One region of the Microbacterium sp. CFBP 8801 genome, then DNA from elsewhere that is predicted to be linked to it. Evidence: predicted binding sites of a transcription regulator. Region 1 holds the regulator's gene; the other holds the start of a gene.
What was found. The regulator HspR, encoded in region 1, represses chaperone genes until heat shock. The targets are predictions, from matches to a motif close to AAGTTGAGTCNNNNNGACTCAACTT.
Positions count from the first base shown of each region.

Region 1 (5,969 bases):
CCGCCGACCCCAACGTCGGCCAGCCCGGCAACGGTGAGACGCCGAACCCCGAGGAAGACGTCATCGACGCCGAGGTCGTCGACGACGAGCCGACCGACGAGACGAAGAAGTAAGCAGAGACCATGGCACACAAGGACGACGAACAGCCCACGGGCTCGGGCGCCGGTCCTGACGAAACGGGGCCGGAGGAGAACACCTCCGGCCCCGCGCCGTCGGGCGAGCAGTCCGAGACGACCGACGCGGATGCCGACGGTCTGACCATCGACGACATCCTCGGCGCCGAGCAGACGCCCGAGGCCGCGGCAGAGGGGGCTTCCTCCGACAAGGAGGCCTCGCTGCTGATCGACCTCAAGCGGCTGCAGGCCGAGTACGCCAACTACCGCCGGCGCACCGAAGACCAGCGCGAGCGCGAGATCGAGCGGGCCAAGGGCGAAGCCGTGAAGGGCCTGCTGCCCGTCATGGACGACCTCGACCGCGCGGTCAAGCACGGCGACCTCGTCGAGGGCACGCCCTTCGCCGCCATCGGCGACAAGGTGCGGGCCGTGGCCGAGCGCCTCGGCGTGGTGTCGTACGGCGCCGTCGGCGACGTCTTCGACCCGCAGCAGCACGAGGCCATCTTCCAGGCGCCCACCCCCGGCGTGACCGAGACGACGATCCTCGAGGTCGTCGAGGTCGGTTACCGCCTCGGCTCGATCGAGCTGCGACCGGCCAAGGTCGTCGTCGCCGTGCCGGCCTAAGAGGAGGACACATGGCGAGTCAGGACTGGTTCGACAAGGACTTCTACAAGGTCCTCGGCGTCGACAAGAGCGTCAGCGCGGCCGATCTGAAGAAGACCTACCGCAAGCTCGCGCGCCAGTACCACCCCGACTCGAACCCGGGTGACGCGAAGGCCGAGGCCAAGTTCAAGGAGATCAGCGAGGCCTACTCGGTGCTCAACGATCCGGAGCAGCGCGAGGAGTACGACCAGATCCGGGCCATGGGCTCGGGGGCGCGCTTCTCGGCACCGGGTACCGGCGGCGGCGGCGGTTTCGACGACGTCTTCAGCCGGTTCGGTCAACCGCGCAGTGGCGGCGCCGGGGCTCCTCCGGGGGGCTTCGACGACTTCTTCTCGATGTTCGACCAGCAGGGCGGCGCCGGTTTCGGTTCCGGCCGGTTCGGTCAGACCTCGGGCGGATACCGCGGTTACGGCGGACCGCAGCGCGGATCCGACGTCACGGCGCGCACGACGATCGACTTCGTCACGGCGGCCAAGGGCGAGACGATCACCCTGCAGGGCGAAGACAACGTCCCGTTCAAGGTGAAGATCCCGGCCGGGGTGTCGGACGGGCAGAAGATCCGCCTGCGCGGCCGCGGACGCAAGTCGCCCGACGGCGGCGAGAGCGGCGACATCGTCGTGACCGTCGCGGTGCGTCCGCACCCGGTGTTCACGCGCGACGGCCTCCACCTGCGGGTCACGGTGCCGGTCACCTTCACCGAGGCGGCTCTGGGCGCCACGATCGAGGTCCCGACACTCGGGGGGGAGCCGGTGCGACTGCGCGTCGCCCCCGGCACCCCGTCGGGACGGGTGCTGCGCGTCAAGGGACGCGGGATCGAGTCGACCAAGGGCGTCGGCGACCTGCTCGCCGAGGTCCAGGTCGCGGTGCCCACGCACCTCGACGACGCGGCCCGCGAGGCCCTCGAGCGTTTCCACGAGCTCGAACCGAAAGAGAACCCGCGCGCCGACCTGATGGCCAAGGCGCGCTGACGCATCCCACGCGCGTCGTCGCGGTTCTCGGCATCCGATACGTCAGGATGCCGAGAACCCGGCACTCGCACCCGGCACGACGAAAGAGGTGAAGACGTGTCCGAGAGAGAGATCGACGAAGACGCCCCGATCTTCGCCATCGCCGCCGCCGCCGAGCTGTCGAACATGCACCCGCAGACGCTGCGGCAGTACGACCGGCTCGGTCTCGTCGTGCCCGCGCGCACCCAGGGCGGGTCGCGTCGCTACTCGAGCCGCCACGTGCAGCAGTTGCGCGAGGTCGCCCGCCTGTCGGGGGAAGGCATGAGCCTTCCCGCGATCGCGCGCCTCCTCGCCCTCGAGGAGCGCGTGCACGATCTCGCCCGCCGCGTGAACGACCTCGAGCGGCAGCTCACGATCGAGCGGCAGTCCCGCCCCGGTGCGCGCGTCTTCGCCGCCGGCGCGACCGGCTCGGTCGTGACGCTCCGCCACGGCTCGCGCGTGCGTCGCGCGACCGACATCGTGCTCTGGCGCCCGCGCGACATCCACGACGACTGACATCCCGTCGCGGCACCGAGGTTCTGAGCGCGTCGAAGGGTCTGTGCATACGGTGCCCCGACGGCTCGGCCGGAGTGGGGCAGCGGCTCAGGCCGGATCGATCCGCAGCACCGTCGGCGTCTCTCCGACCGAGAGGTCGTCGACGACGCGGAGCGTGCGTGCGATGTCGTCGACCGCGCCGATGACGGTGCCGAACCGCTCGCGGTCGGCGCACACCGCCGTCACCGTGACGAAGTGCGAGCCCGTGTCCCACGTGTAGGTCGCGAACGGGGGAGTCTTCGGATCGATCGGCAGCGGCATCGCGAGCTTCTCGCCGACGCCGAGGTGCGGATTGCGGAACGACTCCGTGTCGTCGTACTCCATCGGCATCATCGCGCGCGCGGTGCGCAGCTGCGCGGTGGCCTCTTGCAGCTGTGCCATCACGACGAGCAGCTCGGGCGCGCTCTTCCACACCCACACCAGAACGCGGCCACCGGCGCGACGCATGAGCAGCGGAGCGGCTTGACTCAGCATCCACGCGAAGGCGCCGCCGCCGGGGCGGGGGGCGGTGCCCGTCGTGCGGGCGGCCTGGCCGAGCAGCATGCCGATGGCGGCCTTGCGGTGTCGTCGGCCGCGGAGGCCGAGTGAACCGGTCACGGGCACCCAGAGGTCGGCGGCGGCGTCGGCCTGCAGTCGAGACATGGCTCCACCCTACGAGCCGCGACCGAACGGGCGCTGAGTTGCAGAAATGGTTCCCCGGTGTCGGAGGTTGGTGCCAGGCTGGTCTTCGCGGTCACGGCGGCCGCGTCAGACCTGCTCCGGAGGTCCCATGCTCGGCAATATCCTCGTCCGCTACCTGTCCCGGTACCGCTGGCTCCTCGTGGCGCTGCTGGTGTTCCAGTTCGTCGCGGCGATGGCATCCCTCTATCTGCCGCGCCTGAACGCCGACATCATCGATCGCGGCGTCGCCCAGGGCGACACGGGGTTCATCTGGTCGCAGGGCATGATCATGCTCGGCATCTCGCTCGGGCAGATCGTCGCCTCGGTCGTCGCGACCTACTTCGCCGCGCGCGCCGCCATGGCCGCGGGCCGCGACATCCGGCTCGATCTGTTCGAGAAGGTCAGCGGCTTCTCCGAGCGTGAACTGTCGCAGTTCGGCGCCGGTTCCCTCATCACGCGCAACACGAACGACGTGCAGCAGGTGCAGATGCTCGCGATGATGGGCGCCACCATGCTCGTCAGCGCCCCGCTGCTCGCCCTCGGCGGCATCTTCATGGCGTTGCAGCAAGACGTCGGTCTCAGCTGGCTGCTCGGCGTCGCCGTTCCGATCCTGCTGGTCGCGGTCGCCCTCATCATCGCCCGCATGGTGCCGCTGTTCCGCAGCTACCAGTCCAAGCTCGACGCCGTGAACCGGGTGATGCGCGAGCAGCTGACCGGAGTGCGTGTGGTGCGCGCCTTCGTGCGCGAGCGCATCGAAGAAGAGCGCTTCCGCGAGGCGAACACCGACATCATGGACGTCGGTCGCAAGGTGGGCTCGCTCTTCGTGCTGCTGTTCCCCCTGGCGATGCTGGTGCTCAACGTCACCGTCGTCGGAGTCATCTGGTTCGGCGGCATCCAGGTCGACGCCGGCGGCGTGCAGATCGGTACCCTCTTCGCGTTCATGCAGTACGTGGCGCAGATCCTCATGGGCGTGCTCATGGCGAGCTTCATGACGGTGATGATCCCGCGCGCGGCCGTGTCGGCCGAGCGCATCGGAGAGGTGCTCGACAGTCACTCGACGCTCGAGCGTCCGGCGAACCCGGTGACCGTCTTCCCCTCGGTCGGAACCGTCGAGTTCGACGACGTCGCCTTCGCGTACCCGGGAGCCGAGTCGCCCGTGGTGTCGGGCGTCACGTTCGCGGCCCACCCCGGCGAGACCGTGGCGATCGTCGGATCGACGGGGGCGGGAAAGACGACCCTCGTCTCCCTGCTCCCGCGTCTGTTCGACGTGACGGCGGGTGCCGTCCGCGTCGGCGGCGTCGACGTGCGCGAGGCCGACCTCGACCTGCTGTGGAAGAGCATCGGCCTGGTGCCGCAGCGCCCGTTCCTGTTCAGCGGCACGGTGGCGTCCAACCTGCGTTTCGGTCGCGAAGACGCCACCGACGACGAACTGTGGCACGCGCTCGAGATCGCCCAGGGTCGCGACTTCGTCGAGGCGATGGAGGGCGGCCTCGACGGCAAGATCGCCCAGGGCGGCACCAACGTCTCGGGCGGGCAGCGCCAGCGCCTCGCCATCGCCCGAGCGATCGTGCACCGGCCGGCGGTGCTCGTCTTCGACGACTCGTTCTCGGCCCTCGACCTCAGCACCGACGCCCGATTGCGGCAGGCGTTGTGGCAAGAGCTCCCCGAGGTGACGAAGATCGTCGTCGCGCAGCGCGTCTCGACCATCACCGGCGCCGACCGGATCGTCGTGCTCGAAGACGGACGCATGGCCGGCGTCGGCACGCACGAGGAGCTGCTGCAGTCCAGCACCACCTATCGCGAGATCGTCGAGTCGCAGCTGGGGGTCGAAGCATGAGCACCCCCGACACCCGCACCGAAGAGGAGCGCGCCGAACTCGAGCTCGCCGAACAGGCCCGTCTGAACTCGGGCGACTGGGACAGCGTCGCGCCGGGCAAGGCCTCGGACTTCGGCTCGAGCTTCCGCCGGCTGATCGGACTCCTGCGTCCCCACGCCGGGGCCTTCGGGCTCGTCTCGGTGCTCGGGGCCCTCGGCGTCGTGCTGGCGGTGCTGGCCCCGCGCGTCCTCGGCAACGCCACGAACATCATCTTCGAGGGCGTGGTCTCGCGCGGGCTCGCCGAGCAGTTCCCGGCCGGCACCCCGAAAGACGCCGTCGTCGACGCCCTGCGCTCCGCCGGGCAGGGCGACATCGCCAACATCGTCGGCGCGATGGACAACTTCCAGGTCGGCGCGGGCGTCGACTTCGATGCGCTGCGCATCGTGGTCGTGACGGTGCTGGCCATCTACGTCGGCTCGTCGCTGCTGTCGTGGATCCAGGGCTACGTCATCAACATCATCATGGTGCGCACGATGTGGCGCCTGCGTGAAGACGTCGAGGCCAAGGTCAACCGGCTCCCCCTGTCGTACTTCGACAAGGTGCAGCGCGGTGAGCTCATCTCGCGAGTCACGAACGACATCGACAACATCACGCAGACGATGCAGCAGTCGCTCTCGAGCGCCCTCACCTCCGTGCTCACGGTCGTGGGCGTGCTCATCATGATGTTCACCATCTCCTGGCAGCTGGCCCTCGTCGCGCTCATCTCGCTCCCGCTCATGGCGGTCATCTTCGGGGTGATCGGCCCGAAGTCGCAGAAGGCCTTCGGCGAGCAGTGGAAGAAGGTGGGCCGTCTCAACGCCCGCGTCGAGGAGTCGTTCTCGGGTCACGCGCTGGTCAAGGTCTACGGCCGCGAGAAAGACGCCCGCGAGAAGTTCGAGGTCGAGAACGAGGAGCTCTACCTGGCCAGCTTCCGGGCCCAGTTCCTCTCCGGCATGATCATGCCGGGCATGATGTTCGTCGGAAACCTCACCTACGTCGGCATCGCGGTGCTCGGCGGGCTCATGGTGGCCGGCGGGCAGATCCGCCTGGGCGACGTGCAGGCGTTCATCCAGTACTCGCAGCAGTTCACGCAGCCCCTGTCGCAGCTGGGTGGCATGGCCGCGGTCGTGCAGTCGG
Region 1 covers NZ_JACYNU010000007.1:127,178-133,146, forward strand. Annotated here, with positions in the region: gene dnaK (molecular chaperone DnaK) at 1-113, shown strand, start outside; gene IFR11_RS10400 (nucleotide exchange factor GrpE) at 123-737, shown strand; gene IFR11_RS10405 (DnaJ C-terminal domain-containing protein) at 749-1,744, shown strand; gene IFR11_RS10410 (heat shock protein transcriptional repressor HspR) at 1,841-2,278, shown strand; gene IFR11_RS10415 (hypothetical protein) at 2,366-2,959, opposite strand; gene IFR11_RS10420 (ABC transporter ATP-binding protein) at 3,087-4,814, shown strand; gene IFR11_RS10425 (ABC transporter ATP-binding protein) at 4,811-5,969, shown strand, end outside.

Region 2 (5,969 bases), on a different contig from region 1:
GGGGCGGACGCCGGATGCCATCACGCACGTCGTGACCGTCTCGTGCACCGGCATGTTCGCGCCGGGTCCCGACTACCACCTCGTGCGCGACCTCGGCCTGCCGACCTCGGCCGAGCGGTACCACCTCGGTTTCATCGGATGCGCGGCGGCGATCCCCGCGCTGCGGCTCGCGGCGCGGATCGTGACCGCCGACCCCGACGCCGTCGTGCTCGTGGCGTGCGCCGAACTGTGCTCGCTGCACTGGCAGACCTCGTCGCACCCCGACCAGATCGTCGCAGCCTCGGTGTTCGCCGACGGCGCGGCGGCCGCGGTCGTGGCATCCGGAGACTCGTCGCACCCCGGCCTCGACCTCGACGACTTCGCCACCCACGTCACCGACGAGGGCGAGAAGGACATGGCCTGGACGGTGGGCGACTCCGGGTTCGAGATGACCCTCACCCCCGAGGTGCCGCGCATCATCGGGCGCGAGATCACCGGCATCGCCGCCGACGTGCTGGGCGACCTGCGCGACGTCGACGCGTGGGCCGTGCATCCCGGCGGCCGCAGCATCCTCGACCGGGTCGAGAGTGCTCTCGGCCTGGATGCCGCCGCCCTGGCGCCCTCGCGGGAGGTGCTGCGCGCGCACGGCAACATGTCGAGTGCGACCCTGCTGTTCATCCTGCGCGACCTGCTGGCCGACGTCGCGCACCCCGACGGGGAGCGGATCGCCGCCCTGGCCTTCGGCCCCGGCCTGACGGTCGAGGCGGCGCGTCTGACGCTGCGCCGCCCGTGAGCGCCGCGCGAGGCCCCGCCACCAGCGACGGAGCGACCGGCCTCTGGCGCAGCCTCGCCCGACGCGATGCGGCGCTCACCGAGCTGATGGACGACCCCGACTGCGACCCGCGCGCCCTGGCGGCGACGTATCGGCGGTTCGACGTCGTGAACCGCCTGGTCTCGGCCTGGGGGCACGTGTACCGCTCGCGCGTCCGCCCGCAGTTGCAGGCGCTCGGCCGCCCCGCCCGCGCGCTCGACCTGGGGTGCGGCGGCGGCGACGTCGCCGTCCGTCTGGCGGGCCTGGCCGCGCGCGACGGGTTCGACGTCGAGTGGACCGGCGCCGATCCCGACCCCCGCGCCATCGCCTCGGCCCGCGCGCGCGAACGACCGGGCGTGCGGTTCGTGGCCCAGGACTCGGGCGCCCTGCGCGCCGCGGGCGAACGCTACGACCTGGTCGTGTCGAACCACGTGCTGCACCACCTCGACGCCGCCGCCCTGGCGACGTTCGCCGAGGACTCGCTCGCCCTCTCGAGCGGTCGGGTGCTGCACGCCGACATCGCCCGAGGCCGACTCGCGTACGCCCTGTACGCCGCGGGGATCGCCCCGCTGTCGGCCGGCACGTTTCTGCGCGTCGACGGACTGCGCTCGATCCGCCGCAGCTATCGCGCCCCCGAGCTGGCCGCCGCGCTCGGAACACCCTGGCGGGTCGAGACGCCGGCGCCCTTCCGTGTTCTCGCCGTGGCCGAGGGGCGGGCGGAGCGTGCCTGAGGTGCTGGTGGTCGGAGCCGGACCCGTCGGTCTCGCCCTGGCGGCCGACCTGCGGGTGCGCGGGGTCGACGTCGAGATCGTCGAGAAGCGCGCCGGCACCGGATCAGGGTCGCGGGCCATCGGCATCCACTCCCCCGCTCTCGCCCTCCTCGAGGCGTCGGGCGCGACCGAGGCCCTGCTGGCGCGCGCCGAGAGGATCGTCCGCGGCGAGGCGCGGGCCGACGGCCGGCTGCTCGCGGCGATCCGCTTCGATCGCCTGCGGGCGCGTCATCCGTACGTCGCCGCCCTCCCCCAGGCCGACACGATGGAGGTTCTGACCGGCCTCGCGCCGCGCGTGCGTCGGGGGGTCGCGATGACCGCCGTGCACGACGACGGTCAAGGCGTACGCGTGCGCGCCACCGGTCCGCGCGGTGACGAGGAGATCCGCGCCCGCGTCGTCGTCGTGGCCTCGGGATGGGCGGGCCGCGACCTCGCGTACCGCCCCGGCGCCGTTCGGACGCACCACTACCCCGACCGCTACGTCATGGCCGACGTCGTCGCTCCCGGCGGTCCCGTCGCCCGGGTGCACCTGGAACGCCAGGGCGTGCTGGAGTCGTTCCCGCTGCCCGGCGGACGCCGCCGGCTGGTGGCGTGGGCGGGCACCGACGAGGTGGCGGATGCCGTCGGCACCCTCGAGCGGGCCGTCGCCGAGCGCGCGGGGCTCGAGGTCGACATCGCCGAGGCGACGACGTTCCGCGTGCGGCGCGCCGTGGCTCCGGCGCTGCGGCGCGGCCGCGTCGTGGTGGTCGGCGACGCCGCCCACGAGGTGAGCCCCATCGGCGGTCAGGGGATGAACCTCGGGCTGCTCGACGCCCTCACGCTGGCCCCGCTGCTGCCCGGGTGGGTGCGGACGGGCGAGGCCGTCGGCCTCGGACGATGGGAGACCGACCGTCTGGCCTCGGCGCGGCACGCGGCGCGCCTGGCCTGGCTCAACACGCTGCTCGGGCGAGCCACGGGCCCGCTCGCCCACCCCCTGCGCACCGGGGCGCTGCGCACCATGCTGCGGGGGGCGGGGGGCGCGCTGTTCACGCGCGCGTACGCCATGCGACTGGATCGCGCCGCCCGCGACTGACGAGCCGCCCGGGCGGGAGGAGTCAGGTCACGACGAGTTGAGCGGCGAGCAGCAGCGCCGCCAGCATCGTGAGCTGGAACACCGCGCGTCCGGGCGCGCGCACGAGCACGAGCACCACGGCCGTGGCCGCCACCGCGATGACGGCGGCGAAGAAGATCGCGCCGAGCACCGTGGCATCCGTGCCGATCAGCACCGCCACCGCTCCGGCGACGACGCCGACCGCCGCGAGCACCACCGAGACCCGCGCACCGAGGCGGTGCGGAAGGCCCCGCACGCCCGTGCGCCGATCGTCGTCGAGGTCGCGAACGACGTTGGTCAGATGCACGGCCGCGCCGAGGGCGGCGCCCGCGAGCGACGCCCACGGGGCAGCCAGCGCGGGAGAGGCGAGGGACAGCGTCGCGAACGACGGGAAGAGCCCGAAACTCAGCACGAACGGCACGATCGACGCCGGCGTCGACTTCAGCCCGGCGTTGTAGGCCCACGCCGAGGCCAGGGCCACCGCGTGCGCGGCGACGAGTCCGGGGCCGAGCGGCACCGACAGGAGCACGGCGAGGAGCGCGGACGCCACGGCCACCCCGAGCGCACGTTCCGGAGTGATCGCTCCCCCGACGATGGGCTTGTCCGAGCGGCCGACGGCGGCGTCGCGCGCGCCGTCGATCGCGTCGTTCGACAGGCCCACCGACACCTGCCCGGCGAACACGGCCACCACCAGCAGCGCGAGTCGCCCGGGCTCGACCCCGGCGGCGAGGCCGAGGGCCAGCGACAGAACGGTCACGACCAGGGTCGGCCCCGGGTGGGTCGCGCCCCACAGCGCCCGCACGAGGGGCGGCTTCGCCGCGGCATCCATCACCCGATGACGCTACCGCGGCTGCGCACCCGGGCGGTCGACCCGCCCGGGCGCCTCACCACCACCACGTTGAGCGTCCAGGACACGCCGCCGAGACCGGCCCCGGCACGGCGCGTCTTGGACACTCGACGGTCTTGGCACTCTCCTATCGAGAGTGCTAATCTGCTGCCACGTTGAGCGCACAAGGCTCAACTTCATCGAACTCCGGATGCCGATATCCGGACCGACCGAAAAGGAGAACCGACCATGGCCACTTACGACCCCTTCCGCGACCTCGACCGCCTCGCGTCGACCCTTCTCGACGCCCGTCGCGGGGGCGGACCGCGCCGGATGCCGATGGACCTCTACCGCGACGGCGACCACTACGTGCTCTCGGCCGACCTTCCCGGGGTCGACCCGGGCTCGGTCGACATCGACGTCGACGGTCAGCTGCTGACCATCCGCGCCGAACGCACCCTCGCCACCGGCGACGACGTCAAGTGGATCACCCGCGAGCGCGAGACGGCCACCTTCGTCCGCCAGCTCAACCTCGGCCAGGGCATCGACACCGACGGCATCAGCGCCGCCTACCGCAACGGGGTGCTGTCGGTCACGATCCCGGTGAACGAGAAGGCGAAGCCGCGCCGCATCGCGGTGGCCACCGACGACCACGACGGCGTCATCCGCGCGCACGAGAGCGAACCGCAGCTCATCGAGCAGTAATCCATCGCGAAGAGAGGGGTCGGCCCGAACGGACCGACCCCTCTCTTCGCGCGTCGCTCAGAGGTCTTCGGGCGCCAGGTCGCCCTGGCCCTCTTCGCCGAGCTCGACGACGCCCGGGTCCTGACCCTGCGAGTCGGTGCCGGTGGACCCGGGGTGGATGTCGTCGAACGGGATGTCGGTGTCGTCGGCGGCGATCTCGGCCGGGTCTGCGCCCGTCGCGGTCGCGGGGGCGATGTCCTGCGGGTCGACGCCCTCGTCGAGGGCCGTCGTGGCATCCCACTCCGCCTGGGCGGGGTCGAGCGCGGGGTCGGGCTCGATCGAGGTGTCGCCGTCGCGCAGGGGCTGCACGCCCGCGATGCCGACGTCGGCGGCGGGGGTCGACGAGTCGGCGGGGGACGGGTCGATCGAGGCGTCGCTCATGAGGATCCTTTCGTCGAACGCACCGGGGTGCGTCACCGCTGATCGGCGGTGCCTCCATCCAACGATGCCGACGCGGCCGCGCCCCGCCCCTTGACAGGCCCGGCCCGCGCACGGACCACGCGCTTCGACGGGTGCGCCCCCGCTCCGGCGCGGGAGAAGCGCTCCTGCCGACGGCGAGCCCTCTTCGTCGTTCCCCAGCGCCCGGGTCATCCGCCCGACCGACGCTGTCAACCGGGTGGTATCCCGCTGCCGATGACGACACGGTGAGGGAGACGAGAGGATCCCCCATGAACGACTCGAGCCGCACCGTCGCTCGCGCCGACACCCCCCGCATCGTGATCATCGGCGGGGGCAACGCCGGACTGTCGGTGGCCGGACGCCTCCACCGGGCCCGCGCCGGAGACATCACCGTGATCGAGCCGCGGACGCAGCACGTCTTCGCGCCCCTCCAGTCGCACATCGCGGGAGGCGCGGCACGGGCCAGCGAGGCCGTCCGCGCGCAGGCCGACGTGATCCCCCCGGGCACCCGCTGGCTGCGCGACGAGGTCTTCACGGTGGATGCCGCGGCCCGCCGCGTGCATCTCGTGTCGGGCGGTCATCTCGACTACGACCAGCTCGTGGTGTGCGCCGGCCTGCGCATGGCATGGGAGCAGATCCCGGGCCTGCCCGAGGCCATGGCGGCACCGAACGGCATCTCGAACTACGACTACGACCTCGCCGCGAAAGCCTCACCGGTGCTGCGCGACCTGCGCTCCGGCACGGTCGTGTTCACCCAGCCGCCCGAGCCCGCGTCCTGCGGCGCGGCCGCGCAGAAGCCGATGTACCTCGCGTGCGACTGGTGGCGCGCGATCGGTGTGCGCGACGACCTGCGCGTGGTCTTCGTCGCCCCCGACCCCGTGCCCTTCGGCATCCCGGCCATCGACCGCGAGCTGCAGCGCAAACTCGACGAGTACGGCATCGAGGTGCACTACAGCCGCGAGGTGCGGTCGGTGGATGCCGAGGCGCAGACGATCACGATCGGTCACGGCGAGGCCGAAGAGACCCTGGCGTACGACGTGCTGCACGCGGTCCCTCCGCAGCGGGCGCCGGAGTGGATCGCCGGCAGCGGGCTGGCGGCATCCGACGATCCGCACGGGTTCGTCGACGTCGATCCCGAGACGCTGCAGCACACGCGGTATCCAGAGATCTGGTCGGTCGGCGATGCCGCCGCGGTGGCGACCCGCCGTTCCGGGGGCGCGATCCGGCAGCAGGCGAAAGCCCTCGTGAAGAACATGACGGCGGTGAGAGCCGGGCGCTCCCCCTCCGCGAAGTACGACGGCTACAGCGTCGTGCCGTTCACGGTGTCGCGCGGCACCGTCGTCTTCGCCG
Region 2 covers NZ_JACYNU010000006.1:148,866-154,834, reverse strand. Annotated here, with positions in the region: gene IFR11_RS09550 (type III polyketide synthase) at 1-772, shown strand, start outside; gene IFR11_RS09545 (methyltransferase domain-containing protein) at 859-1,521, shown strand; gene IFR11_RS09540 (FAD-dependent monooxygenase) at 1,514-2,632, shown strand; gene IFR11_RS09535 (UbiA family prenyltransferase) at 2,655-3,479, opposite strand; gene IFR11_RS09530 (Hsp20/alpha crystallin family protein) at 3,726-4,181, shown strand; gene IFR11_RS09525 (hypothetical protein) at 4,239-4,601, opposite strand; gene IFR11_RS09520 (NAD(P)/FAD-dependent oxidoreductase) at 4,889-5,969, shown strand, end outside.
Region 2: a site for HspR is predicted at 3,650-3,674, ahead of IFR11_RS09530 (Hsp20/alpha crystallin family protein). Genes of this name have one in related genera too.